DNA from 2 places in the Affinirhizobium helianthi genome. Region 2 is predicted to be linked to the other one. Evidence: riboswitches for the same ligand, from Rfam matches in the RefSeq annotation. Region 2 holds a riboswitch; the other holds the start of a gene.
What was found. A riboswitch is a leader RNA that binds a small molecule or an ion and turns the genes downstream of it on or off. The one in region 2 is predicted to bind S-adenosylmethionine.

Region 1: another riboswitch for S-adenosylmethionine. It lies ahead of metA (homoserine O-acetyltransferase MetA); the one in region 2 lies ahead of ACFSE1_RS07420 (O-succinylhomoserine sulfhydrylase).

What each region holds. Positions count from the first base shown of each region.
Region 1 covers NZ_JBHUEQ010000023.1:90,282-104,916, reverse strand. Annotated here, with positions in the region: gene ACFSE1_RS12645 (L-aspartate oxidase) at 1-988, shown strand, start outside; gene nadC (carboxylating nicotinate-nucleotide diphosphorylase) at 1,007-1,864, shown strand; gene ACFSE1_RS12635 (citrate synthase/methylcitrate synthase) at 2,100-3,218, opposite strand; gene ACFSE1_RS12630 (citrate/2-methylcitrate synthase) at 3,301-4,494, shown strand; gene ACFSE1_RS12625 (sigma-70 family RNA polymerase sigma factor) at 4,550-5,098, shown strand; gene ACFSE1_RS12620 (anti-sigma factor family protein) at 5,085-5,855, shown strand; gene ACFSE1_RS12615 (Bax inhibitor-1/YccA family protein) at 5,887-6,597, shown strand; gene ACFSE1_RS12610 (DUF2076 domain-containing protein) at 6,632-7,216, shown strand; gene ACFSE1_RS12605 (exopolysaccharide biosynthesis protein) at 7,369-8,037, shown strand; gene ACFSE1_RS12600 (aminotransferase) at 8,038-9,207, opposite strand; gene ACFSE1_RS12595 (aldose epimerase family protein) at 9,223-10,242, opposite strand; gene metA (homoserine O-acetyltransferase MetA) at 10,321-11,241, opposite strand; SAM riboswitch at 11,281-11,359, opposite strand; gene ACFSE1_RS12585 (thiamine diphosphokinase) at 11,784-12,437, shown strand; gene ACFSE1_RS12580 (ABC-F family ATP-binding cassette domain-containing protein) at 12,443-14,260, shown strand; gene ACFSE1_RS12575 (response regulator) at 14,423-14,635, shown strand, end outside.
Region 2 covers NZ_JBHUEQ010000013.1:34,600-49,234, forward strand. Annotated here, with positions in the region: partial or broken gene ACFSE1_RS07410 (thiazole synthase) at 1-79, shown strand, start outside; gene apaG (Co2+/Mg2+ efflux protein ApaG) at 666-1,058, opposite strand; gene ACFSE1_RS07420 (O-succinylhomoserine sulfhydrylase) at 1,185-2,369, opposite strand; SAM riboswitch at 2,415-2,493, opposite strand; gene ACFSE1_RS07425 (2'-deoxycytidine 5'-triphosphate deaminase) at 2,567-3,661, shown strand; tRNA gene ACFSE1_RS07430 (tRNA-Gly) at 3,727-3,800, shown strand; gene ACFSE1_RS07435 (acyltransferase family protein) at 4,012-5,934, opposite strand; gene ACFSE1_RS07440 (glycosyltransferase family 2 protein) at 6,285-8,171, opposite strand; gene ACFSE1_RS07445 (transporter substrate-binding domain-containing protein) at 8,264-9,142, shown strand; gene ACFSE1_RS07450 (LexA family transcriptional regulator) at 9,153-9,812, opposite strand; gene ACFSE1_RS07455 (response regulator transcription factor) at 10,089-10,736, opposite strand; gene ACFSE1_RS07460 (hypothetical protein) at 10,929-11,336, opposite strand; gene ACFSE1_RS07465 (DUF952 domain-containing protein) at 11,478-11,840, shown strand; gene ACFSE1_RS07470 (quinone-dependent dihydroorotate dehydrogenase) at 11,840-12,925, shown strand; gene ACFSE1_RS07475 (MATE family efflux transporter) at 13,222-14,568, opposite strand; gene ACFSE1_RS07480 (CAP domain-containing protein) at 14,607-14,635, opposite strand, start outside.

The sequences.
Region 1 (14,635 bases), on a different contig from region 2:
GGCCCGCGCCGTGCTGCTGGCAACCGGAGGATTGGGCGGCCTGTTCGATGCGACCACCAATCCGCAGGGCAATTTCGGCCACGGCATTGCGCTTGCCGCGCGGGCGGGAGCCGTTCTCGCAGACATGGAATTCGTGCAGTTCCACCCCACCGCGCTTGCATCGGATCGCACGCCGCTGGCGCTCATCAGCGAAGCGGTGCGGGGCGAAGGCGCGCATCTCACCAATGATCTCGGCGATCGCTTCATGGCGGACGTTTCCGGCCAGGAGCTGGCGCCACGCGATATCGTTGCCCGCGCCATCAGCGCCGAAATTGCGCAAGGGCGAAAAGTGTTTCTCGATGCGCGCCCGGCACTGGGCCAGCATTTCAGCACGCGCTTCCCCAGCATTGCCGCACTGTGCCGCGAAGCGGGCATAGAGCCGGAAAGCCAGCCGATCCCGGTTCGCCCGGCAGTTCACTACCATATGGGCGGGGTTGCGACGGACCTTTGTGGTCGCACCAGCGTCGAAGGGCTATGGGCCGTGGGCGAAGTGGCGGCAACCGGCCTGCACGGGGCAAATCGTCTGGCCAGCAATTCGCTGCTGGAAGCAAGCGTGATGGGACGACTTGCGGCGGAAGACATTGGCGGGCTGGCTTTCGCCGGCAGCGCCACACTCGGAAGCTCCAGACCGAGCCCCCGCCCCTCTGCCGCGAGCATCCGGCCGCTCGTGTCGCGCTCGCTTGGCGTTCTGCGCGATGCCGAGTCAATGAAGAGCCTTATTGCCGCCGTGCGCCCGCTGGCGGACGAAAATTCGCCCGCCGCGGACCCGGCTCTGGTTGCTCTGGCGATGGCGAGTTTCGCGCTGCTGCGACAGGAATCGCGCGGCGCCCATGCCAGAACCGATTTTCCGGCCAAGGCCGAGACAGGCACACGCCGCCGCATGACAATGCAGCAAATTCTTCAATTCGCGGATGAACTGGGTGAAACCCGGCTTGCCCGCAGCGCATGATGACGAGGCCCCTTCGATATGTCGCTGATCCCTCTGCCCCGACCGATTATTGAACCGGCAGTCCGGCTTGCACTGAACGAGGATCTGGGCGCTGCGGGCGATATTACCTCCGCCGCCGTCGTGCCGCTCTCACATCGCTCGACGCTTGTATTCCGCGCCCGCCAGCCGGGATGCCTTGCGGGACAGGATGTGGCAGCCCTTGCCTTCGAGCTGATCGACCCTTCCATTCGCATGACGCGCCATATTCAGGACGGCGAACGGCTGGAACCGGGCACGATCATCGCCACTGTGGAAGGCCCCTCGCACGCGCTTTTGACGGCAGAGCGAACGGCGCTGAACTTCATGGGCCATCTCTCTGGCATTGCGAGCGTGACCCGTTCCATCGTCGATGAGATTTCCGGCACGCAAGCGAAACTTGCCTGCACCCGCAAGACGACGCCGGGGCTACGCGCCCTGGAGAAATATGCCCTGCGGGCGGGCGGCGGCATCAATCACCGCTTCGCGCTCTATGATGCAATCCTCATCAAGGACAATCACATCGCGATTGCAGGCGGCATTCAAACCGCCATCCGCCGCGCCAAGGCATCGGCAGGCCATATGGTGAAGATCGAGGTGGAAGTGGACACGCTCGACCAGTTGCGCGAGGCGATGGATGAGGGCGTGGATGCCGTGCTTCTCGACAATATGGTACCGGACCAGCTGCGCGAAGCCGTCAGCATCGTGAATGGACGTGCGCTCACCGAAGCCTCCGGCGGGATTACGCCGCAAACCGCCCGCGCCATTGCCGAAAGCGGCGTGGATCTGCTCTCCGTGGGCTGGATCACCCACAGCGCTCCAACACTTGACATTGGGCTGGATTGGGAAGCGAATGGGTGAGGTCCCTCACCCTTTCTTCGCCTGATCATGGTGCCATTTGATGGCGTAGAACATGCCGACACCGAGCACGAGAATTTTCAGCGGAAAAAAGACGATGGGAAACCAATCCCATATGTCGGAAGATTGCATATCTTTCACTCGGCACTGTTTAAGGTCGTGTGAGCAGTAGCTTGAAAGCCGCACCCGCAACATCGGCCATCTTGACGCAGATCAATTCCGTGGCGGATGCGGGAGCCTAAAGGCTCCCCGAGAGATTTGCACAAGGCGACCCCACATAGCGCGATTGCGGGCGGATGAGGCGGCCGGTTTGTTCCTGCTCCAGCACGTGGGCGGTCCAGCCGGCCATGCGGCCAGCGGCAAAGACATTGGTGAAGCTGTCGCGGGGGAAGCCGACGGCTTCGAGAAGCAGGGCGGTGTAGAATTCCACATTGGTCTGGAGCGGGCGCAGAGGCTTCTTTTGCTGAAGAAGGGCAAGGGCGGCGGTCTCGACCTTACTTGCGAAGGCGATGCGGCCTGAGCCGTCGTTGAGGGTGGAGACGGCACCTTTCAGCACATCGGCGCGCGGGTCACGCACGCGGTAGATGCGGTGGCCAAAGCCCATCAGGCGCTCGCCACGGGCAAGGGCATCTTCCAGCCATGGCTCGATGCGAGCGGGCGTTGCGATCTCATCCAGCATATCGAGAACCGGCCCCGGTGCGCCGCCATGCAGCGGGCCTTTCAGCGCGCAGAGCCCGCCGATCACGGAAGAGAACAGGCCAGCCTTTGTGGACGCGATGACACGCGCAGCAAAGGTAGAGGCGTTGAGGCCGTGGTCGGAGACCGTGACGAGATAGGTATCGAGTGCCTTTACCTTATCCGCCTGCGGCTCCTCATTGCGCAGCATGGAGAGAAAATCCGCCGCGTGGCCAAGTGTGGCATTGGGCGCAACGGGGATAAGACCTGCCGCCTGACGGGCAATGGCCGCCGTGAAGACGGGAACGGCAGCCACGGCCAGAATATGGTGCGGCTCCCGCGCTGAATCCGGCAGGGCCGAGAGCAGAAGCCGCAGCGCTTCCACCGGCGCAAGCCCCCGCAAACCCGGCAGGAAAGGCTGCATGATCCGGAAGGCCTTCACCCTGGCTTCTCCGAGGGCGGATCCGATGTCCTGCGCTGTCAGAACATCCGGCGTCTGGCCTGCCCAGAGCAGTTCCAGCACCTGTTCGAAAGGCCAATCGGACAGCTCCCCCAGATGATGCCCGCGAATAATGAGCTCGCCTGCCTGGCCATCCACATGGCTCAGCATGGTTTCTGCGGCCACAACATCGTCAAGGCCGAGGCTTGCAGGCTGGCTGATCAGGTTTGGCTTCACGGACATGGCACTTCTCCTTCAACATGAAACGCGTTGACAGGAGGATGTTGGAGCATAGATATATCGTCAATCTTGATAAATATAATCAATGTCGGATCTCATGGCCCCGCCGGACAAATTCATCACCGCAGACCGTGCCGCCGCAGAACTCGGCATCAGCCGTGCAACGCTTTACGCCTATGTGAGCCGTGGCATGATCCACACCAGCGGCGCGACGGACGATCCCCGCCGCAAGCTCTACAGTGCCCACGACATTGAACAGCTGAAAAGGCGAAAGAAGGTGGGCCGCCGCCCAAAGGAAGTCGCCGCCACCACACTGGATTGGGGCCTGCCGGTTCTGGACTCCGCCATCACGGACATTTCAGAGGGCAAACTTTGCTACAGGGGCCTCGATGTTCTCAATCTTGCCGAGACGCAGACACTGGAAGACGTAGCCCGCCTGTTGTGGGATTGCGGCGAGACCGATCCCTTTCGCGACGAGAAGGCGGCGACGTCACACTGGCCCCTGCCGCTGCTTCAGTCTACGCAAGACCTGCCTTTGACCGAGCGCTGTCAGGCACTTCTGCCACTGGTGGAGGCGGGACGCATGACGGCCTGGAAGCGCGATCCCCGGCGCCTTTGGCCAAGCGCTGCGGCGCTGCTGCGCTGCCTTGCTGCCGCCTGTCTTTCGCGGCAGCCGGAAGACCATCCGGTTCACCTCTCTCTCGCCAGACATTGGGGCCTGGATGAAAACGGCACCGATCTCATCCGCCGGGCGCTGGTGCTTCAGGCAGACCATGAGCTGAACGCATCGGCCTTTGCCGTGCGGGTCGTGGCATCGACCGGGGCATCGCTGGGGGCTTGCCTGAATGCGGGCTTATCAGCTCTGAGTGGCCCAATGCACGGTGGTATGACGAGCCTGGTGGAACGGCTGTTCGATGAGGTGGAGCGCGATGGCAATGCCGAACGCGTGGTGGAAGAGCGCCTGCGCCGGGGCGAAACCATTCCTGGTTTCCACCATCCTCTTTACCCGGAGGGCGATCCGAGAGCCTGTGGACTCCTGCCCTACCTGCCGCCGGACCAGCATCGGGATGAGCTTTTGCGGGTGATGCTGGAGACGGCTGGCCAGATGCCCACCTGCGATGTGGCGCTCGTCAGCCTGCGGCGAAGCCTCGATCTGCCGCGTGGCTCAGCCCTTGCCATTTTTGCCATTGCCCGCATGGCAGGCTGGATTGCGCATGCACTGGAACAGATGAAGGATGACAGGCTGATCCGCCCCCGTGCCCGCTATGTGGGCGTTTGAAAAAAATCGCAGAGGATTAAGGAATAAGTTTCATCGCCGCTGCGTATATTGAGGCATGAGCGACAAGAGAAACCCGTTCGATGTTCTGAACCAGCTGGCAACGCTGCGGCGTTACGCCCGCTCGCTCGTTCGCAATGCGGATGATGCGGAAGATCTGGTTCACGATGCGCTGGTGAAAGCCTATGAGCGCAAAAGCACGTTCCGCACCGGCGGCAACCTGCGCAACTGGCTGCTCTCCATCGTTCACAACACGCATATTGACCGGCTGCGCCGTCAGAAATCCAGCGATAACCGCCACAATGCGGCAGCGGATGTGGCCGAAACGGCGCATCACCCGGACCCGGATCAATCGATCCGCCTGAAACAGCTTCGGGAAGCCTTCTTCGCACTGCCGGAAGAACAGCGCGATGCGCTGCATCTGGTGGCCATTGAAGGACTTTCCTACTCGGAGGCGGCACAGGCGCTTTCCATTCCCGTCGGCACGCTGATGTCGCGCATTTCGCGTGCACGCCAGCGGCTGCGGGAGTTCGAGGAAAACGGCCGGAAGCCGCTGGACACCAATCATCTGAAAGTAATCGAAGGAGGGCGCGATGACACCCGTTGACCCAATCCAGACCTCCGACATCGAGGCCTATGTGGATGATCAGCTGGATGCCAGCCGCCGCATAGAAGTGGAAGCCTATCTTTCGGAAAACCCGGAAATCGCGGCCCGCGTGATGGCGGATCTGGCCATCAAGGGCGAGCTGCGCCTGGCGCTTTCCGATAGCCACCATCAGGGCCGCGCCGATACGCGCGAGGCGGCACGCCGCCTTCAGGCCGCTCTTTCACGCGGCGTTTATCTGCGTCCCCTGCAACGGCTGGCCGCCACCGTGGCGCTGGTTGCGGCAGGCTGGATGCTGAGCAACCATTTCGGCCCGCTGACGGTCTCGCCCGTGGAAGCCTCCACGCCAGCACCTGCCTTTGTGGAAGAGGCCATTCGCGCGCACAGCACCGCTGCACTGCGCGAAAGCATGACCTCGCAGGGCTCCTCCACATTCGACCCGGCGGAAATCCGCTCGGCAACGGCGATTGTCGTTCCGCAGATTCCAAAGGAATGGAAGGTCAGCGATGTGCAGATCTTCCCCTCGGCCTTCGGGCCAAGCGTGGAAATGTCGCTGATGGATGAAAGCCAGACGAAGCTTTCGCTCTTCGCCGTGCGGCCCGGCTTTTTTGCCGTACAGCAGGTGGCACAGGCCCGCGAGGACGGTGTGGAAGCCTCCTACTGGCAGATCGGCGAAGTTGCCTACGCACTCGTTTCGGAGCGGCAAGATGCCCCGCGCCTTCGGCAAGAGGCAGAGCGCCTTGCCCGTTCCCTTTACTGAAACACCGCATTAACCCCAACAGGAGTACGCCATGAATCCGCGTTTCGGATACAACTCGGCAGTCCAGTCCCAGGCCGCATTCGATGAGGGACTGCGCCAGCACATGCTGCGCGTTTACAACTATATGGGCCTTGGCCTTGTCATTACCGGCATCGTTGCCTTCATCGTTGGCACGACGCCCGCCCTTTACGTGCCGATCTTCTCCAGCCCGCTGAAGTGGGTGGTGATGCTGGCACCGCTGGCCTTCGTCTTCTTCTTCTCGTTCAAGATCCAGACGATGTCCGCCTCCACCGCGCAAATGACCTTCTGGGCCTTCTGCGCCGTGATGGGTCTTTCGCTTGCTTCCGTGTTCCTCGTCTTCACGGGTGCCAGCATTGCGCGCACCTTCTTCATTGCCGCCACCATGTTCGGCGCAACCAGCCTCTACGGCTACGTGACGAAGCGTGACCTCGCCAAATTCGGCTCCTTCCTGATCATGGGCCTGATCGGCGTGATGATCGCCTCGATCGTCAACATCTTCCTCGGCTCCAGCGCCCTGCAGTTCGCCGTATCGGTCATCGGCATCATCGTCTTTGTCGGCCTGACCGCCTGGGACACCCAGAACATCAAGGAACAGTATGCCGAGAACTTCGACCAGGAGAGCCAGCAGAAGCTCGCCGTCTTCGGTGCGCTGTCGCTGTACCTCAACTTCGTCAACATCTTCCAGCTTCTGCTGAGCCTGACCGGCCAGCGCGAAGAGTAATCAGTCCAACCGAACCCCAAGGAGGAAATCATCGATGGACTACAACGACCGCCAGGCGATCGAGGGGCTTTTCGGCAAGCTCTCCCATGTGGAGAGCCAGTCGGGACCGCGCGATATGGAAGCGGATGCCTTCATTCGTGATCGCATCGCCAGCCAGCCGGGAGCACCCTATTACATGGCGCAGACGATCGTTGTGCAGGAGCAGGCGCTGAACGACGCGCAGCGGCGGATCGAGGAACTGGAATACCAGCTCTCCTCCCGCCCGGCATCTGGCGGCGGCTTCTTCTCCAGCCTGTTCGGCAGCGCATCGCAGCCGGCCCGGCCCGTGCCGCAGACGCAAGCCCCCCAGGGCATGATGCCCAACGGCCCGCAGTCCGGCCCACGCAATCCGTGGGGTGGGCAGCAGACGGCACAGGGCTTTGGCCAGCCCCAGCCCGCCCGTGGCGGCGGCTTTCTGGCAGGTGCCGCGCAGACGGCCATGGGCGTGGCCGGTGGCGTGCTGCTGGGCAATGCCATAGCTGGCATGCTAGGTGGCGATGAGGCGCAGGCCGCAGAAACGCCGGCAGAAGAACAGCCCGCCGAAGACGATGCAGGCTTTGAAGAAGACATGCAGTTCTGATCCTTGATGATCATCAACCGCGAAAGGGCGCTCGAACACGCTTCGAGCGCCTTTTCTTCATCAAGACCTCATAAAATCGCAACGAAATGGCCACCTTTGCGTGGCAGAATCCGCACGTGATCAACAAGCCTTCCCGGCTACCTGAGAGTTTCATGGCCCTTCCAGAACCGTTACCCTCCTTCTCGGAACCAGACGATCGCAAGGCACCGGAAGAGGAACGGCCGCAGAGCTTTTCTCACATCTTGAGAGCGCTGGCGGACGATGTGACGCAAGAACGCATTGCCGTGAGCGATCTTCTGCTTGCCATGAAGGACCGCGCCTTCGGTGCGCTGCTCTTCATCTTTGCCATGCCGAATACCATTCCCACGCCGCCGGGAACCTCTGCCATTCTGGGCATTCCACTGGTCTTCCTCAGCCTTCAGATGGCGCTTGGCAAAAAGCCGTGGCTGCCGCAACTCATTGCGAAACGCTCAATGCTGCGCTCTGACTTTGCCGGAATGGTTGGCAAGATCGAACCATGGATTGCCAAGGCGGAAAGAATGCTGAAGCCCCGGCTTTCCGCCCTCGCCTCGCCCGGCATGGAAAAGGCGATCGGCATTTTCTGCCTGATCCTGTCGATTATTCTGGCCCTGCCCATCCCGCTCGGCAACATGCTGCCGGCAGTGGCCCTCTGCATCATGGCCTTCGGCATTCTGGAAAAGGATGGGCTGTGGGTCATGCTCGGCATAGGCTTAGGCATCGTCTCCCTCTTCCTGGTGGCAGGCGTGATCTACGCCATCTTCAAGGCGATCCTGTTCTTTGCCGCCTCGATCTTCACGTGATCACAAGGAGAAGGATGAAAGACGCGCACCCAGCGCACGGATGCCTTCGACATCTGCATTGGCGAAGGCGAAACGCAGATAGGCCTCCTGCCCCTCGCCGAAATAGCTGCCCGGAATGCACGAAACACCCGCATTTTTCGCCAGTGCCTGTGCCACCTCTGCGGAGGATTTCCCCTCATGGGGATGGCGAATGAAGGCGAAATAGGCACCTATCGCATCCAGCTGCCAGCCCGCAAGCCCAGCCACGACGGCCCGCAGCGCATCCGCCCGCCGCATGATTTCCTGCCTGTTTTCCTCGCGCCAGGATTTGAGACGTGGAATGGCCTCTGCCACAGCAGTCTGCGCTGCCCGTGGTGCGCAGATTTGCAGGTTATCCATGATCTTGGCGACCTGGCGCACAAATTGAGGACCTGCCGTGATGGCACCCAGCCGATGCCCCGGAATGCAAAAGCTCTTGGAGAAGCTGTAGAGCGAGACGATGTGATCCTGCCAGTCAGGCCGGGAAAACAGTGAATGCGGCTGCGCTTCAGCATCGGGTAGAAAGTCGCGATAGGTCTCATCCAGGATAAGCCAGATGCCGCGGCTCTGGCAGAGGTCTGCAATCTCGTCCAACAACGCAGGTGGATAGACCGCACCTGTAGGGTTGTTGGGCGAAACGAGGGCCAATGCCTTGACCTCAGGAGTGATGGCGTCTGCGATATCCGGAACCCTTGGCAGGAAACCGCGTTCTGCCGAACAGGCCACAAGCTTTGTGCCAATGCCAAGCATGGCAAGAGTGGTCTGGTGGTTAAAGTAATAGGGATTGGTCATCAGGACCGCATCGCCGGCACCGGCCACCGCCATGACCGCACAGATGAAAGCCTGATTGCAGCCCGAGGTGATGTGGACATTTTCCGCCGTCAGGGCCGCATGGTAGACGCCCGCCGAATGTACGGCATAGGCGGCTCGCAAGACCGCCTCCCCTTCAATCGGGCCATAGCCGGTGGATGCGCGCGAGGAAGCAGCCTTTCCCAATAGTTCCAGCATGTGCGGATGCGCTGGATAACCGGGAACCGCCTGGGAAAGATCGATGAGCGGCCCCTTGGCACCATCATAGCTGCGCGCCCATGCCTGAACGGATGGCACGGGCGGAGGCGAGATGCTTTCGATCAGCGGATTGAAACCAGCCATCGCCAGCCTCCGTGCTCAGCTTTTGCTGAACACGTAATCCGTTTCCTGCCGAAGAACCTCACCCGGACGCAGCACCGCATTCGGGAAGCCCGGATGATTGATGGCATCCGGCCAGATCTGCGTTTCCAGGCAAAGACCCGCATAAGGCCCATAGAGCTTGCCGGAAAGGCCCGGCACCGTCGGCTTCAACTTGAAGCCCGCATAGAGCTGGACGCCGGGCTCAGTGGTGCGAACCTCCAGCGACACGCCGGAGTTGACGCTGCGCACAAGGGCAACGGAACGCTTTTCGGTGCGCTCGTTCGACAGGCAGTAATTGTGATCGAATTCCACCTGATGGCCCTTGCCATCATCGCGACGGATGGGGCCAAGCTGGCGCAGATCCATCGGCGTGCCTTCAACGGCAATCTGCTTGCCCGTCGGCACCTGATGCTCGTCCAGTTCCAGATAATGATCGGCCGCGATCATGATGTCGTGGCCCAGAATATCGTCGCGGCCATCCAGGTTGAAATAGGTGTGCTGGCAGATATTGGCGAGCGTCGGCTGGTCTGTCACGCTCTCATAAACAACGTTCAAAACGCCGTCATCCTTCAGCTCATAGGTGGCCGTCACCGTGCAATTGCCGGGATAGCCGCCGCGACCATCCGTATCGGTGACCTGAAGGATCACCTTGTTGTTCGAATGGGCGATGATCGTCCAGTTCGTTTTGCCAAGGCCATCGCTTCCGCCATGCAGATGCGTATTGCCGTCCTGGTTCAGGTCCACCTGATAGTTCTTGCCATCCAGCGTGAACTGACCCTTGCCGATACGGTTGGCAACACGGCCCGGAGTTGCGCCGAAATAGGAGGAATATTTCGGATAATCCTCAAAGTTCTGGAAGCCCAGAACCAGCGGCTCTTCGTGGCCTTCAAGACGCAGATCCTGAATAACGGCGCCCCAGGTGATGACATGCGCAGTCAGCCCGCCACCGGAAATGCTGACTCGATAGACTGTTTCGCCCTTCGGAGTGGTGCCGAAAATCTCACCTTGCGTCGTCATGCCTGTATCCTGTCATGCCTATGAAACCGGGCGGCAAACTGCGCCATTTTCGAATGCACTGCAATGCGCAAAAGCGGCTCAAACAGTGCCGATCTTGTCCAGATCGTAATGCGTGGTCTGGTAGATCTCGTTGATCCAGTTGCCGAAGAACAGATGCGCATGGCTGCGCCAGCGGTTCTGCGGCGTCAGCGCCACATCATTATGCGGGAAGTAGTTGTGCGGCATCTTGATCGGCACGCCTGCATTCACATCGCGGAAATATTCATCCGCCAGCGAGGTGGAATCATACTCCACGTGATTGAACATATAGAGGCGGTTGCACTTTTTCTCATGCACCAGGCACACGCCCATCTCATCCGATTCCATCAGGATTTCGAGGCCAGGCACCTTTTCGATATCGGCGCGGCGAACCTCGGTCCAGCGCGACACCGGAACCTGGAAATCATCCGAAAAGCCGTTGAGATAAATGGAAGACGGGCAGAGATTGCGATGGCGATAGACCCCAAACGCCTTCTCCTTCAACTCATGCTTCGGCACCTTGTGGAAGTGATAGATGGCAGCCATGGCCCCCCAGCACACATTCAGCGTTGAATGCACATTGGTAGCCGTCCAGTCGAAGATCTGCTGCATCTCGTCCCAATAGGTGACTTCCTCGAAGGCAAGCAGTTCCACCGGCGCGCCCGTGATGATGAAGCCATCGAACTTGCGGTGCTTCACTTCTTCCCAGGTATTGTAGAAGGACAGAAGATGTTCTTCCGATGTGTTCTTGGCCTTGTGCCCGCCGACACGCACCAGCGAAAGCTCCACCTGCAGCGGCGATGCGCCAACGAGACGCGCCATCTGCACTTCGGTCTTGATCTTGTTCGGCATCAGGTTCAGCAACCCGATTTGCAGCGGACGGATATCCTGACGCACGGCGACCGTCTCGGTCATGACCCGCACGCCCTCGCTGACCAGGGCTTCAAAAGCAGGCAAGGTATCTGGAATCTTGATCGGCATGGTTCGAACTCGACAAACAAAAAAACCGGTCACAACGGACCGGTTTCATACCCGGTCTTTTTAGCCACTTGTTTAACGTGGCTGCAAGCCGACCGGCCAAATCACCACGGGATAAGTCTCGCATACGCCGATAGAGAGCTTGCGTCAATTCTGTGCTTTTGCTTTTCTGAGATCAGACGCGATTTGCTGACTCGTCGGCCTCCACAACCGATGACTAAACAGGTCCAAACTGTTTAGGTTAGCGTAGCCAATGCGGACAGTCGAGAAGAAGAGAAAAGGCATCCAACCCATCTCTTCCTCTCGGCGAACCCAATCCCTCACGGGATACATAATGTGTGACGCGTCGAGTCGAGCTTGACAATACCCCATAAAACATTCTCCAAAACTTTATCCGCACCACGAGAACTCTGAAGAGCTACGGCCTAGCATTATTGCGTATGCATCACTAGCCAGAGATCATCGCTGGAAACACCGACAAAACCAAGTGAACCGCGCGCGGAAGCGCTTTGCTTCACCTGCCCGAATAGGCTATGGGCTGGCGCATGAGCACACCGACCTTTTCCATTCTGCTTGGCGGAAACATTACCGTCACCGATAGACTTCGTGCCGTCACCAGCGGCAGCCGCGTGATTGCCGCCGATAGCGGCATTCGCCATGCGCAGCCGCTCGGTCTGACACCGGAACTATGGGTGGGTGATTTCGATTCCAGCGACGATGCGCTGAAGGCGGCCTATCCCAAGGTGGAGCGCCGCGCCTACCCCGTCTCCAAGGCGGCAACCGATGGCGAGATTGCCATTGCGGAAGCCATTTCACGCGGGGCGGAACGTCTGATCCTGGTGGGTGCTCTGGGCGGCGAGCGGTCGGACCATGTGCTGCAACATTATCTTTCGGCGCTCAGCCTCGCGGAAGACAATTTCGAGGTGATGCTGACCTCCGGCGAAGAGGAGGCCTTTCCGCTTTGCGACGATGGCGGCATGGAGCTGGACCTGCCGAAAGGTGCGCTGTTTTCCGTGCTCGGGTTCACGGCGCTGGAAGGGCTGACCATCCGCAACGCCCGCTATCCGCTGAAGAACTTCAAATTGACCTTCGGCTCTTCGCGCACCATTTCCAACGTGGCGGAAGGCGTGATCTCCGTAACCCTGTCGAAAGGCCGCGCGCTTCTCCTGGCTCGCCCTTACGACCGCAGCGGAGCTTGATTCCCATGGCACCTCCTATTCTCAAGCTCGACGATATTCGCCTCAGCTTCGGGGGAACACCGCTGCTCGACGGCGCAAACCTGCAGGTGGAACCGGGTGACCGCATCTGCCTGGTCGGGCGCAACGGCTCGGGCAAGTCCACGCTGATGAAGATTGCGGCGGGTCTGGTCGAGGCGCAATCGGGCGAGGTGTTCCGTCATCCCTCCTCCACCATCCGCTATCTGGAACAGGCCCCGGATTTCAACGGCTTCACCACGGTACAGGCCTATTGCGAAGCGGGCCTTGGACCGGGCGACGACCCCTACCGCGTGACCTATCTGTTGAACCATCTCGGCCTGACGGGACAGGAAGATCCGAACCGGCTTTCCGGCGGTGAAGCGCGCCGCGCCGCCTTGGCGCGTGTGATGGCGCCTGAGCCAGACATCCTGATGCTGGACGAGCCGACCAACCATCTGGACCTGCCGACCATCGAATGGCTGGAAGGCGAGTTGCAGAAGAGCCGCAGCGCGCTGGTGCTGATCTCCCACGACCGGCGCTTCCTGGAAAAGGTTTCCACCGCCGTGGTGTGGCTGGATCGCGGGCTTTCCCGCCGCATGGACAAGGGCTTTGCCCATTTCGAAGCCTGGCGCGACGACGTGCTGGAAGCCGAAGAGATCGAGCAGCACAAGCTGGGCCGCCAGATCGAGCGTGAAGAACACTGGCTGCGCTATGGTGTCTCCGCCCGCCGCAAGCGCAATATGCGCCGCCTCGGCGAATTGCAGAATCTGCGCGCCGAATATCGCGGCCATCGCGGCCCGCAGGGCACGATTCAGGCATCGGTGAGCGAAGGCCGCGAAAGCGGCAAGCTGGTGATCGAGGCGGAAGCCATTACCAAGAGCTATGGCGAACGCCAGATCGTCGCGCCGTTTTCGCTGCGCGTTCATCGCGGCGATTGCATCGGCCTCGTGGGGCCGAACGGTGCGGGCAAGACGACGCTTCTGAAAATGCTGACCGGGCAGTTGGAGCCCGATTCCGGCACCATCAAGCTTGGCACCAATCTTGAAATCGCAACACTCGATCAAAAGCGCGAAGACCTGAACCCCGACGACACGCTGAGCCATTACCTGACCGACGGTCGCGGCGAAAACCTGCTGGTGAATGGCGAGCAGCGCCACGTGGCAGGCTATATGAAGGACTTCCTGTTCCAGCCGGAGCAGATGCGCACGCCAATCCGCAACCTTTCCGGTGGCGAGCGCGCCCGCCTGATCCTCGCACGGATCATGGCCCGGCCCTCCAACCTTCTGATCCTCGACGAACCGACCAACGATCTCGACATCGAGACGCTGGACCTGTTGCAGGAAATTGTGGCGGGCTATAACGGCACCGTCATTCTCGTCAGCCACGACCGCGACTTCCTCGACCGCACGGTGACCTCAACGATTGCGCCGGCGAACCCGGATGCGCCGGATGGCCGCTGGATCGAATATGCCGGTGGCTATACCGATATGATGGCGCAGCGCCGCGGTGCGCTGGAGGAAAAGAAGAAGGCAGAGCGCGAGAAGGCGAAAGCCGAAACCGCCTCCGCCCCGGCACAGCCCAAGAGCCAGGCAAAACTGTCCTACAAGCAGAAATTCGCGCTGGAGAACCTGCCAAAGGAGATGGAGAAGATCGAGAAGGACATTGCCGCCCGCGAGGCGAAAATGGCCGATCCGAACCTCTTCACCAAGGATGCCGCCGCCTTCAACCGGATTGCCGCCGAGCTGGAAGCCCTCCGCGCCAAGCTGACGGCCATGGAAGAGGAATGGCTGGAACTGGAAATGCTGCGCGAGCAACTTGAGGGCTGACACATCTCTTCTACATCCATAAGTAATTGTTGGAGTTAACTTTCCGTTAGCATTCAACAGCATCAACCAATACCGGAACAATTCCCAAATTGGCACGTTCGGGACTGTGATGGCAGGACATGAAGGTCCTGCCGGTCAGGTTTCAACCAAGGGGATGGTCCCATGTCGACTCAAGTCATGCGTCGTCGGCTGGAAGATGCAGCCATGAATCAAAGAGTTCTGATCGTAGAAGACGAATTTTTGATCGCTCTCGATATCGCCGAAACGGTGGAAGAGATGGGTCTGAAAGTCAGCGGCTTTGCCAGTGCGCGCGAGCATGCCTTGCGCCTTGCGCCCCTTGCCGACATTGCTTTCGTGGATGTCAATCTGTCGGAT
Region 2 (14,635 bases):
CTTTTCCGCAGGCCTGCTGGAGCCGCGCGAGATGGCGGTTCCCTCCACGCCCGTCATCGGCAAAGCAGTGTTCGGGTAGGTGTATAGCTGCTGAGAGCCGCCCAACCCCATCAACCACTTAGCATTTTTCCATACGCCAGCCCCAAAACCTGTGTTTGAATTTGGCCGTTCCGCAACGGTTACACCAGCAGGCGTGCTGGCGATGCGGGGCCGGCGCGGGTGTGAGGGGCAAGACGCAAAACCCTCATGTCCGGGTGCGCGGAAAATGGTCTCCCTCTGGCGACAACGGAGGAAGCGGTCAGGCGTCGGACGTCAGCCTGCCTCTTCATCTCCGAAGGAGCGCGCCGGGCGTGCCTGTGCGGCACACATGGGGAGTGGTGAGGGTCAGGCTTCGCCGTCTGTAGTCCGGCCGGTTTCGGTCAGGCGGCGGTCAAAGGGCTTCCCCATCATTCCAGGCAGAGAGACCGGAGTCGCGTGCAAAAACCGCTGAACGGGGCGCTGAAAGGTGTCACTTATAACTACCCATACGAGGCAGCTTTCAGCGCCCCGGCCTGACAGTCTCTATGCCACGGGTTCACTGAACCGCGTGACTATTGGCGCATGCCGCCGGTTTTTTGAAAAGCGATAAGCTCGCGAAACAGCATGAACTCCGAAGTCTCAGAGCTTCAGTTCAGCGTGCGCAGAAGGCCGGGGGAATCCAGCGAGAAGGCCGGAATATCGACGATGAAGGTTTGCCCGTCATCGGTTTGCATCTGGTAATGGCCGAACATCATGCCGGATGGCGTGTCGAGCGGGCAGCCGGATGAATATTCATAGGTATCGCCCGGCTCCAGCCGCGGCTGCTCACCCACCACACCGGGGCCTTCCACCTCATCGACAACACCGTTTTGATCCGTGATGTGCCAGTAGCGGTGCATCAATCTCACAGTGTGAGAGGAGTGATTGGCAATAACAACCTTGTAGCCCCAGACGTAGCGGTTCTCATCTGGATCGGACTGATCCTCCAGATAATAGGGCTCCACCTCGACTTCGATATCCTTCGTCCGTGCACGGTACATGTGCCATACCTCATTGCGTAGAAGGGATATCGTACAGGTCGGGCGCAAGGTCAAGAAATGCGCCCGCTCCAGAAGCCGTGAACCCCCTAAATTTGACGGTTAATCCTAACCGTCAAGGTAAACATGTCAGTTGGCGACCTTCGACAGCGCCTGCGCCAGATCGTCGATCAGATCGTCCGTGTCCTCGATACCGCAGGAAATGCGCAAGGTGCCAGCGGAAATGCCAAGCTCTGCCCGCGCTTCGTCGGTCAGGTTCTTGTGTGTGGTTGTCGCTGGATGCGTGATCAGGCTCTTGGCGTCGCCCAGATTGTTGGAAATCTTCACCACCTCCAGCGCATCCTGAAGCGCGAAGGCTGCATCCTTGCCGCCCTTCAGCTCGAAGCAGACCAGCGTTGAGCCGCCGGTCATCTGCTTGGCGATGATATCGGCCTGCGGATGGTCCTTGCGTCCCGGATAGATGACCTTGGCCACCTTGCCCTGATCGGCCAGGAAGTCGGCAAGGCGCGCCGCAGTCTGCGTCTGCTGCTTCACGCGCAGCGGCAGTGTTTCCAGACCCTTCAGAAGCGTCCAGGCATTGAAGGGAGACATGGCCGGCCCGGTGTGGCGGAAGTAATCGTGCAGGTTCTCATTGATCCAGTCCTTGCTGGACAGAACGATGCCGCCGAGGCAGCGCCCCTGGCCGTCGATGTGCTTGGTCGCGGAATAGACGACGACATGCGCGCCCAGTTCCAGCGGCTTCTGGAAAAGCGGTGTTGCGAAAACATTGTCGACCACCAGCTTGGCGCCGATCTGGTTGGCAAGCTTTGCCACGCCGGCAATATCCACCACTTCCAGCGTCGGATTGGTCGGGCTTTCCAGGAACATGACCTTGGTGTTGGGACGAATGGCGGCTTCCCAGTTTTTCAGGTCGCGACCGTCCACCAGCGTGCATTCCACGCCATATTTGGGGGCAAGCGTTTCCACGATGTAGCGGCAGGAGCCGAACAGGGCGCGGGCTGCAACAATATGGTCGCCTGCCTTGACCTGGCAAAGAATGGCAGCGGAAACGGCGGCCATGCCGGATGCGGTAGCGCGGGCGTCTTCAGCCCCTTCCAGCGCAATCATGCGCTTTTCGAACATGTCGTTGGTGGGGCTGCCATAGCGCGCGTAGATGAAGCCGTCGGTCTCGCCCTTGAAGCGGGCCTCTGCGGATGCCGAGTTTTCGTAAACGAAGCCCTGTGTGAGAAAGATTGCTTCGGATGTCTCACCGAAAGGCGAACGCAGCGTGCCTTCGTGAACGAGCTTGGTTGCCGGGCGCCAGGTCTTGCTCATATGCGTGTCCCATTCCACAAACAAAAAAAACCGGTCGCAGACGGACCGGTTTTGCACCCGGTCCTTTTAGCCACTTGTTTAACGTGGCTGCAAGCCGACCGGCCAAATCACCACGGGATAAGTCTCGCATACGCCGATAGAGAGCTTGCGTCAATTCCCCGCTTTTGCTTTTGTCCCCCGATTAAGGAATAGGTTCAATGGAACGTAAAGCTGGCATTTTGGCGGATCGCGCGATCGGCGCACTTTTTGAGGCGGGCAAGCTGAAGAGCGAGGCTCAACTGGATGCCGACCAGATCCAGCCGGCCAGCCTCGATCTGAGGCTCGGCTCCAAGGCGCTGCGCGTTCGCGCCAGCTTCATGCCGGGCCGCAATCACACGGTTGCCGACAAGCTGGAGCGGCTTACCCTTCACGAGATCGATCTTGAACAGGGCGCGGTGCTTGAAACGGGCTGTGTCTACATCGTGCCGCTGATGGAAAGCCTGGATCTTCCAGCCGAGCTTTCCGCCTCGACCAATCCGAAGAGTTCGACGGGGCGCCTGGACATCTTTACCCGCGTGATGGTCGACTACGCCCAGGAGTTCGACAAGATCCCGGCTGGCTATTCGGGGCCCCTCTATCTGGAAATCTCGCCGCGCACCTTCCCGGTCATCGTGCGCCGCGGTTCACGCCTGTCGCAGATCCGGTTCCGTGTCGGCCATGCGCTGCTCAGCGAAGCGGAAGTTCTTGCCCTCCACCATGAAGAGACGCTGGTGGCGAGCGAAATGCCGAATGTTTCCGGCGGCGGTATCGCGCTCTCGATCGATCTCAAGGGGGCAGGGCCGGATGGCCTGATCGGCTATCGCGGCAAGCACCATACTTCGGTGATCGATGTGGATCGCAAGGCGCAGCATGATGTGCTGGATTTCTGGGAGCCGCTCTACAGCCGTGGCCGTGACGACTTGATCCTCGATCCGGATGAGTTCTACATTCTCGTGTCGCGCGAGGCGGTTCACGTACCGCCGCTCTATGCGGCGGAAATGACCCCCTATGACCCGCTGGTCGGGGAGTTTCGCGTGCATTATGCGGGCTTCTTCGATCCGGGCTTCGGCCATGCCGCAGCAGGCGGTACTGGCAGCCGTGCAGTCCTTGAGGTCCGCAGCCATGAGGTGCCGTTCATTCTCGAACATGGGCAGATTGTCGGCCGTCTGGTCTATGAGCACATGCAGGAACGCCCGCAAGGCCTCTACGGTTCAAGCCTCGGTTCCAACTATCAGGCGCAGGGCCTCAAGCTCTCGAAGCATTTCCGCGGGTAAACCAGCCCGCTCGGTTTTTGCTTGAAATGCCAATGGTCCTGATGCTAATTCTCAGGCCCTGTCATGCGGGTGTAGCTCAATGGTAGAGCAGCAGCTTCCCAAGCTGAATACGAGGGTTCGATTCCCTTCACCCGCTCCAGCCACTCGTAGTCTCAATCCTTCATCACGCTCGAGCGGGCTGCTAACACCAACAGGCATGGTTCCGTAACGGATCGGCAACCGGAAAAGCCGATGGCTGTACATGCCGCCTGTTCGCCAGATCGCGCTTAATGGCGTGGCATTATCTGGCCAGCAACTGCTCCTCGCGGTACGGGGTTTGTCGCATGGGCTACTGCCCGCCTTGTGGAGGATTAGCGACGTTCCCAGTATTTTACCATCGCAGCCGCAACCATGGCAGCTCCTGTCCGGCTAAGGTGGTTGTCATCGAATAGAAGCGGCTTACCCTCGACAACCAGCCTGCATCGCCTCTCATGGCAAAGGGTGTCAGCTGGATCAAAAACGCTGACATGATCATGTCTTGCGGCCAGAGTGCTGAGTTGATGGTGAGCAACTGCACTGTATCTGTAATGCTCCTCCAACGTGACAGCAAGAGTATCGACTTGACCAACCATCGCGAGTCTGGCGGCAGCTTGGGGTATGCTTACCCCCGGGATCTCTGGATTAGACGCAATGAGTACGACATTCTTTCCTGCTGCTGCGAGGGCTGCTACTGTCTGTGTTAGCCCCGCCAACAAGTCGCGTTCACCCGGCGAGTTCATGTAAAACTCGTAGTAAGCAGCCAGAAAAACGGTCTTGATGTTGTGTTTGTTGACGAGATACTCAACTGCCTTCTCAGTGAAGGCCTCGCAGCCCTTTTGTAGTGGAGCTTTAAAATTGAGGGCCGGTGGGCATGACGAGTAGGTCACGCCTAGGATGGACCGTCCCTGCTTTGCCAGATGTGCGCCTATTGCTTCACCAAGCTCTACGCCATGGCTGTCACCCCAAATAGCAAATTCGGGCGTTGCCGCTTGATCCCCGTAACGACAGGACTGCTCAAGGGGTGGATTGAATGCATCCGTTCTATGGCAGGTGGGTCGGCGTGAGCTATAGTCGTTTGCACCGGCGGCATAGGCAATGACATCCTCTGGCAAACGAGCAGGGACGCCTTGCCAATGATGGATGGCGACACCCGCCGCCGCCGCGGTGCAAGCGCAGGCGGTTAAGTATCGAGCAATCGTCCGCTTAGATTCGATTATTGGACGTTCAACGTAACGATAGCTCAAGATACTTATGGCCATGCATGCAAGCAACAGCGCCAAAGTCTCCAAAACATCGGGCGATTGATCCAATGTGAGGGTGCGGTAAAACACTAGCAGCGGCCAGTGCCAAAGATAAAGGCCGTAGGAAATCAGACCGATATTTTGCAGGAAAGAAAGTGAAAGTAGCTTCGAGCAGGTTGATGCGTTGGCCTTTGGCCAGATTACGAGCGCTGCTCCGAGGCAGGCATAGCTGGCATTGAGTCCGGGAAAGAGGTCTTGCTGACTTATTGTAAAGGCGCTCCATCCGATCAGGATGAGGCCCATTGCGGAAAGCGTCTCCCCAATTTTTGCCGATGAGATCTTGGGCATGAAGGCAATCAATGCTCCCAGACCAATTTCCCATGCGCGTGGATGAGGGAGATAGAAAGCGGCCTTCGAATTGTCGCTTGTCTGCCATACGGCATAGATGAAGCCCAGCATGACTGCTGCGGCCAGCGTCATCCGAAGTACGCTCTTATTTGCAACCAGCCTTAACCCCACGAGCAAGATAAGCGGCCAGACGAAATAGAATTGCTCCTCCACCCCAAGAGACCAAGTATGGAGGAGGGGTTGCGTTTCGGCAGCCTGATCAAAATATTCGGTGTTGTGATAGAAATAGAGATTTCCAAAACCCAGCGCGGCGTAGGCTGCGCTTTTAGCCAGTTCAGCGTATTCGGATGGCATCAAAAATAGCCACCCAAACGCTAGAACCGAAGAGATCATCAGGATCAGAGGCGGCGCGATTCGCTTGATACGACGACGGTAGAAGTCGGAAATTGTGAAGGTGCCTTTTTCGAGGCGGTTTAACGCGTGGAATGTGATGATGTATCCGGAGATCACAAAGAAGACGTCAACACCCGTAAAGCCGCCTGGCAACCATGTCGCGCCGAAATGATAGAGAATGACACTGAGGACGGCGACTGCGCGCAGTCCGTCTATATCCGGTCTGTACGTTGCGGGATGACCAAGGGCCACCGGCTTCATCGTCTGGAACACAAAGTCTATCCGAGTTGCAAAGTTGAAGGCTTTAGCCTCCTTCAAACGAGGAGACAAGCGCAGGCCCGGATCCGTGCATAGCCAAGAGCTGGCGATTCCAGTTCGCATTAAATTAGGACGGCCAGCGTGTTCTCGCGGCAACAACGTGACGTCAATCTGTCGCCCGACCCCGTTCTAAAGATAACGGCGGTCGCGTCCTGGTCCGCTTTTGACAGAGCCGGGGAAATCTGTCCACCGAAGTTGTGGATGCAGACATGAATGAAGCCTTCAACCATATGAGGGCTCTTCAGGTTCAGGCGCAGTTCACCATGCAGTCTTCCTGTCAATCGCCAGCTCGAACTCTGCCTTAATCACTCCTTCATCTCGGTCGCGCCGCTCGGTCTGTGCGATGTCTTGCTCCAGAAGAAGGGCTTTTTTCGCAGTTCATTGGCTGCGCGCCATGCGGCTCCGGAAACCATCAGCCAGTAGAGCGGCAGTGCCAGCCATTTCCAGCCGATGCGGCGCTTCTCCTCGCCGATCATGCAGCGGAAGCCAAGCGCCAGGAAGACGCCATAGCTTGCGACCACATTGATGAGATCGAGAATTGCCATCAGATGTGGCGGCTGGTCCGGCTCGAAAAGCAGGTGGCCCGTAAAGGTGAGAAGAAAGATCGGCAGCAGAGGGTGAAGTAAGGCTGAGACGAGCATGCCGCCGATCATCAGTTGAAAAATCAGCATGGGCCCAAGCCCCATCTCGCGGATCGCAGTCCAGGGGTGGCGCATCACCACCAGCCAGGTTTGAAACCAGCCCTTGAACCATCGGGTCCTTTGTCCCAGCCACACGGCGTAGCTGGTCGGTGCATCTTCGAGTGTCTGGTATCGAAGCGTCTGCGAACGGTAGCCGCTGCGGAAGAGACGCATTCCGAGATCCGCATCTTCCGTAACGTTGAAGGGGTCCCAGCCTCCCACCTCGCGCAGGACTGTGGTGCGGAAGTGATTGGAAGTTCCTCCGAGTGGCAGCGGCATTTTCATCCATGCCAGCATTGGCAGTATTCCACGGAAAAGGGCTGCATATTCCATGGCAAACAAGGCGCTGACGGTGCTTTCTCCGAGATTGGCGATCACAAGGGGCGCCTGGAGGCAGGCGACCTCCCTGGGCACGCGGCGAAAACGCTGGTGCGCCTCCAGCAATTGCTTGGGATGCGGTCGATCCTCCGCATCGTAAACGGCAACGAATTCACCGCGCACACTGCCCAGTGCATAGGAAAGCGCTTTCGGCTTGGTGCGGGGCTGAAAGGCCGGGACTTCAACGACCTCAAAGTGCGGCGGCAGATCGATCGATGCCAGCGCATCCAGTGTTTCCCGATCATCCGCCTCGCAGACCAGCTTGATATCCAGCAGCGAGCGGGGCCATTCCAGCCGGTCCAGATTGCGGACAAGTTGCGCGACCATGTCACCCTCCCGATAGAGGGCGACCATGACACTATATCTCGGCAATGACCGCGGAAGATCGATGAATGCAGGGGGTGGAGCCTGTTGACGCACGAGGATCAAAGCAAGGCAGCGCAACATCAAGGCAAGGAAATAGATGCTGGAGAGAAGGATGTGCAGGAGAGGAAAAAACAGCCCCGGATTGCTCATACAGGCAATCAGCACCGTGGCCAACACCATTCCGGCAAGCATGCCCTGCTTGCCGGTTGCAACAATGCGGGCGGAAGCATCTGGCAAGGTTTCGAAAAGCTCGAACACGACGGAGCGCACTCTGCGACTTGCTCCTGCTGCCCAGACGGCCCGTCGCACTGCCGAAGGCGTGGTGATGACCATGCGGTGATGCAGGGAAGGCGTTGTCCGCAGGCGGTGGGCCAAATGCTCCAGTTGCGCCGCGTGCGGCACGATGGCAATGACCGGCGCAGACACATCGTCGCGAATTCGCAATTGCGAGGGGGTCTGCAATTGTGTGTCGAGGCCCTCCATGTCCTGCACTGCCCCCTCCGGTATATTCGACAGAAAAGGCAATCCGAGCAGGTCCGCGAAAGCCCCGTAATAGGCATCCTCACGCATGTAGCCCTGTTGAAGAAGTTCTTCCTCCAGGGACGTCCCATGAAGAGACGCCTGTGTTGCGAGGCGCCTTATAAGAAGTTCCGGAAGGCCGAGAAGCGCCATTGCCGATGTCTCGGACTCGCGAGAGTCTTCCACCAGAGTGAGGAATGCAGGCTTCGCCGACGTGGTCCGACGGTGCAGCCCCGGCCTATCTGCCAAACCTGGATATTCCCCCAAGAGCGTCAAACTGGTACACCACACGGAAACCGGCTGGCCGGCCTACCCCCACCGGACGACAAGGATTGCACTTAATGCTATTGATCCAAAGAATCCAGGGATATCTAAGGTTTAGTATCTCCTTGATAAGTCTGGCTTTTCTGAGCTTTCTCGCGCATACTGCGCAGGCGGCGGAGAATGCGGGATCCCTGTTGATTCTGGCCGATCCGAACGAGCGTTTAAGCAAACCGGACCTGTCTGCCCTGCCTCGTTTGCGGATCCTCACCACGGCAGATTTTCCGCCTTTCAACTTTGTCGATCAGACGAACCGGCTTGCGGGCTTCCATGTGGATCTGGCACGGGAAATTTGCCGGGAGCTTGCAATCGAGTCCAAATGCCAGATTCAGACAGTGCCCTTTGGCGATCTGCAGGCAACGCTTGAGGCGGGCAATGGAGAGGCTGTCATGGCGGGCATCGCCGTCTCCCCGCAGTTGCGGCAGAAATTCGCCTTCTCCCATCCCTACCTGATGTTGCCTGCCCGTTTCGTCACATCCCGCACGGCGGACCTTTCCGGGCCGGCGGATATGGCATTGGCAGGCAAGCCCGTCGGCGTTGTGGCAGGCACCAGCCATGAAAAAATGCTCGCCGCCTTCTTCCCGAAGGCAAAGCCCGCGCCCTTCGAGGACCAGGCGGCCATGCTCACAGCGCTGAAAGAGGGCAAGGTCACGGCAGTCTTCGGCGACGGATTGCGCCTGCCGTTCTGGGTTGCAAGTGCGGCATCGGAAAAGTGCTGCAGGCTGTTCGATGGGCCTTATATTTCGGAGCGCCACCTGGGTGAGGGCTTCGCGGTCATGACACGCAAATCCGCATCGAACGCTCTTGTCGCCGCGGTGGATTTTGCCCTGTCGCAACTGGCACGCAAGGGCAAGATGCAGGAAATCTATCTCCGTTACTTCCCGAACGGATATTACTGAGGTTGGATATTTATTGGCTGGCCCAGATGATGCGCGCCATCCAGTCGATATCCTCCAGTGCGAAGCTTCTGTTCGGATGCTCCGGGTTCAAGGAGGTCAATTCGATCATCCGGGCGCTTTGGCGCAGCAGAACCTTGGCCATAACCTCGCCGTCGCGCGTTTTGACCACGACACGGTCCCCCTTGCGGACCTGAGCGCCCGGTTCCACGATGAGCCTGTCACCGTCCCGGTAGAGCGGCAGCATGGAATCGCCCTGAACTTCAAGAGCATAGACATTGGCCCGGTTCGGGATAGGTGCCGGAAACTCGACCACATCCCAGCCGTGGCCAGCCGGAAAGCCGCCATCGTCGAAAAAGCCGCCTGCACCGGCCTGTGCAAAGCCCAGCAGAGGGATCGAACTTCCCTGCGGGGGAAAGCTATCGTCCGGCGGCAAATGGTTCGAAGGAGTGAGGTAGCGCATGAACTCGTCGAGCGAGGCGCCGGTTGCTTCCAGAACCTTGGCAAGCGATTCCGTCGAAGGCCAGCGTTCGCGGCCATCAGGGCCCAGCCGTTTGGATTTGTTGAAGGAGGTGGGATCAAGACCTGCGCGCCGAGCGAGCCCCGAGGCAGACATCTGATGCCGCTCTGCCAGCTTGTCGATCGCCTTCCAGATCATCTCGTGCGATAACATGACGGTTCCCGCATCCTCGGTTGGCTGTCGATCCATCTTGTCCAAGGCAGCCTGTCTGCCGTCCCATCTCGTCACGCCTTCGTTCAAGACCATACAGTTCGGAAACGACGGCTCTGATAACCCTGCCTTCGCCATGGGTGGGGAAGTGGATCGGTTGCCCATTCAGTCAGAGTTCTAGTGAAAGACATCCGGCTCGTAAAGAGAGAAAGGAATAAAATCCTCTTTCTTGCGAAGCTGCGCGTCAAATCCGATCGGCGCACCTGCCAGAACCGGGTGTCACGCCACCTGCGCCATGGCGACCTTTCCAAGCTTGATGACGGCCTGTGTGCGGCTATCCACGTTCAGCTTGAGAAGAATGGCGGAAACATGGGCCTTGATGGTGGCTTCGGAAACACCGAGCTCGTAGGCGATCTGCTTGTTCAGCAGGCCCTCCGCCAGCATGGACAGAACGCGCGTCTGCTGAGGGGTGAGTGTCTTCAGACGTTCGATCAGTTCCAGAACCGCAGGATCTTCGTCTGCCTGCCGATCGAGCGAAGCCGGTGCCCAGATATCGCCCGCCAGCACGGTTTCAATTGCGTGGCGAATATCTTCCAGTCCGGAGGATTTGGAAATGAAGCCGGATGCGCCAAGCTCCAGGGCCCGACGCACCGTTGACGTATCGTCCGTGGCGGACACGATCATGATCGGCAGGCTGCTGAATTCCGCCCGCAGGGACATGAGGCCCGAAAAGCCGCTGACGCCCGGCATGGCAAGATCCAGCAGAAGCAGATCTGCCTCTGTGTATCGCCGTGCGGCGCTGCGTGCATCCTCGAAAGTGCCTGCCTCGATAATCTCGGCGGTCGGGGCAACGGTATCGAGCGCCTGACGTAGCGCGCCGCGAAAAAGCGGATGATCATCCGCAATGATGATGGTGAGTTGCTGCATGTTCACGCTCCCTCCCAAGAGCATGCCTGCCTCCTGAAGCCTGTCCTGTCTCCCCAGGTTTCCGGATTTGAACAAGGCAACCATAGCAAAAACATCGCCAGGATGTGGCGCTACATGCCCTTGAGATGAACTTTAGCTCTTGAGAAAGCTTCGAACAAGCCCAAGTTTTGATGGGCAATTGGCTGTCTTTTCTCAGGTTTTGTCGGGCGGCGGCCCTCCATCCTGCCGGGTCTCGCCAATGATATCCATGAAGCGGCGGAAGAAACGTTCCATGATCGACAGGGACTTCTCGACCTCTTCATCGCTCGGCAGGCCAGGAGCCGTCTTGGTTGCCTGTTTTTCCAGGGCTTCCACCCGGCGGGTCAGCTGATCCAGTTCCTGCTCGAAGGCCTTGCGCTCATCGGCAGCCATGCGGCAGATGAGTCCAGTCTGCTCTTCCCTGCAGAAGCTGACATCCCCGCTTTGGCGATCCAGCCGGATGAAGCCGTTCTGCGTCTTTTCGAGCTGATAGCGGTCCGGTCTGGCTTCGTCCTGGGCATGGCTCGCGGCGGCGCTGCAAGCCATGATGAGTCCGGCAAGAAGCAATTTTCCCGTTTCCATCGTCACGTCTCCTTGCGGTTTGCAAATCCAATGGTTGCGGCATGGACAAGCGGTCCGGTTTGCGGCAAAGCGTGAGACATATCTGCGGCAGCCATTGACCGCCGATTGTAAGCCACGAGAGTGTCAAACCAAGGAAGTGTCATGGCCACAGTTGATCGTCCTGCCCTTGTTTACAAGATCGTGCCGAAGGAATTGTGGCAGGAAGCGCAGAAAGCCGGAATCTTCCACGGAGCGCCGGTCGATCACGCGGATGGCTTTATTCATTTTTCGACCGCCCGCCAGGCGCGCGAGACCGCCAGACGCCATTTCAAGGGGCAGGCAGATCTTCTGCTGGTCGCGGTTGAGGCTGAGAAGCTTGGCGAGGCATTGCGCTATGAGGTCTCGCGGGGCGGAGACCTGTTTCCGCATCTTTATGCCGCCCTTCCGCTCACCTCTGTTGTCTGGACGAGGCCCTTGCCGATAGGTCCGGATGGCGATCACGAATTTCCGGAGGATTTTGCCTGATGCCGATTTTCGATCTCACCCGTGCAGCACTTTTCATGCTCGATCCAGAGCAGGCGCACGGCGTATCCATCGCGGCATTGAAGCACGGTCTGGTTCCTTCCGTGCACATTCCGGACGATCTGCGGCTGCATGTGAAGGTGGCCGGCCTGGAATTTCCCAATCCCGTCGGGCTTGCAGCCGGTTATGACAAGAATGCGGAAGTGCCCGAAGCCATTCTTCGACTGGGTTTCGGTTTCACGGAGGTGGGTACGCTGACGCCGCGCCCGCAACAGGGTAACCCGAAGCCGCGCATATTCCGCCTTGTGCAGGATGAGGCCGTCATCAACCGGCTTGGCTTCAACAATGAAGGGCATGATGCCGCCTTTCATCGGCTTCAGGCGCTGAAGACGCGTGGCATTGTCGGCGTCAATATCGGCGCAAACAAGGATAGCGACGACCGCATCGCCGATTATGTGAGCGGCATTCGCCGGTTTGCCAGCCTCGCCCGCTATTTCACGGTCAATATTTCCTCTCCCAATACGCCGGGGCTGCGCGATCTTCAGGCGCGGGAAAGCCTGGCCGCCCTGTTGACTGCTGTTCTGGCGGCGCGCGATGAAGAAGCGGCGCGGCTTCAGCGCTCGGTGCCGGTTTTCCTGAAAATTGCGCCCGATCTCACCGAAGAGGGGATGGATGATATTGCCGCAGAGGTGCTGGCTCATCCGCTGGACGGGCTGATCGTGTCCAATACCACGCTGTCACGTGCTGGCTTGCGGGATACGCGGCAGGCAGGCGAGGCCGGAGGGCTTTCCGGCAAGCCGCTGTTCTATCGTTCGACGGCGGTTCTGGCACGCATGCGCAAAAGAATAGGTCCCGACCTTCCGATCATCGGCGTGGGCGGTGTCTCATCTGCCAAGACGGCATTGGAAAAAATCCGGGCAGGCGCTGACCTGGTACAGCTCTATTCCTGCATGGTCTATCGCGGACCGGGCCTTGCAGGCGAGATCGTGCGAGGACTGTCGGCTGAGCTGGATCGGCTGGGCATGACGTCGCTGCGGACGTTGCGAGACAGCGCGGTTGATGAATGGGCCGCCGCAAAGCTGGAATAGCGCCGTCTTCGCCAACCAAATCTTTACGCTGTTGGTGTTTACTGTCAGGGCAGGCAGACCTGTCATGGCGGTGTCACACATTTGTGTTGGCGGAACTTGAAATTCCGATGTATCCTCACAAGATGTTACACCTTGTAACACGACGAAGGAGGATACGCATGCGACTGCATCTTAGCCTACCCATCGCAACATTCGGCGTTCTGATTTTCAGCGTTCTGGTCCTGCGTGCCGGTATCTGGCTCATGGCCCCGGGCGCCTGATTGCTCAAATCGTGCCGCGATCCGTCAGATTGGCTTTCAACGGCGTGGTGAACCAAACGTGCTTTTGATTTTGCCCGGAAGCAGAATGGCCAGCAGGCCGCCGCGGAAGGCGAGAAACAGGTTGAGGCTGATCCAGAGACCGTAATTGCCGAAGGCCGGAACCAGAGCTGCGAGGCAGACGATATAGCCCAGCAGCGAAAGCAACATCATGTTGCGCATTTCCCGCGACCATGTCGCCCCGATGAAGACACCATCAATCTGGAATGCCAGTGCGCCCGTCACGCCGGTGAGCGCTGCCAGGGGCAGATAATGATCCGCTATATCCCTGACCTCCGATGAGGTGGTCAGCATGTGGATGAGTGGCGATCCGATCACAAGGAACAGCGCGGCAAGAAGCGTGCCCATGGCGAGCGACCAGATGCCTGTGAGGAGCAGCGCGCGGGCGAAGCCCGGCCGATAGCCAGCCCCGACGGCCCGGCCGACCAGTTGCTCGGCGGCACCTGCCAGACCATCTAGAAAGAATGAGCACACCAGGAATATGTTCATCAGTACCGCATTGGCGGCAAGAGTGACGGCACCCTGGCTTGCTCCCATGCGTGCCATCAGCGCGAAGGAAAAATTCAACACCAAAGAGCGGATGAGGATATCCGAATTGAGCCGGAAGAGTGCCCCCAGTTTCGCACGGTCGAAGAGTTCGCCGCGACGGGGCCTTTGCCGATTGCGCATGCGATGGACGATGACGAGCAGGCCCGCCACCATGGCGACTACTTCGGCTGCGCCGGTGCCGAGCGCAATGCCCGCAATGCCCCAGTCCAGCCAGAGACCGAAAAGCAGGGTGAGAAAGACGTTTGTGCCATTGAGCAGGATTTGCAGCTTCAGGCCAAGCAGGCCTTCGCCGCGCCCCAGCACGTAGCCGAGAATGGCGAAATTGGCGAAAGTGGCCGGGCTGCTCAGCACGCGTATGGCGAAATAAGTCCGCGTTGTCTCTACCACATCAGTCTCGTCGCTCATCAGCGGAGGGGCAAAGCGCCAGATCAGCGGCGCAAGGCACAGCATGATGACCCCGAGGCCGAGCGCACCGATCAGGGCGCGCAGCAGAACAGCATATTCTTCCCTCTCATCGCGGCGTCCAAATGCCTGGGCCACCAGCCCTGTGGTGGAGGTTCTGAAGAAGCTGAGGCTGCCGAACAACAGGTCGAAAATGATGGCGCCGATGGCGAGCCCCGCCAAGGCCGCCGGATCACCCAGACGTCCCGCCACGGCCGTATCCGTCAAGCCCAGCAGAGGTGTCGTGAGGTAGCCGAGCGTCATGGGAACGGCGATGGAGAGCACCAGCCGGTTCGTGACATCAAAGCCGAGAGGCTGTTTTTCCTCTGTGGTCATAAACTCTCATCAGGAACATGCCCGGACACGATTTTCCGTCAGGCAGACAGAACCATGGCCCAATAGG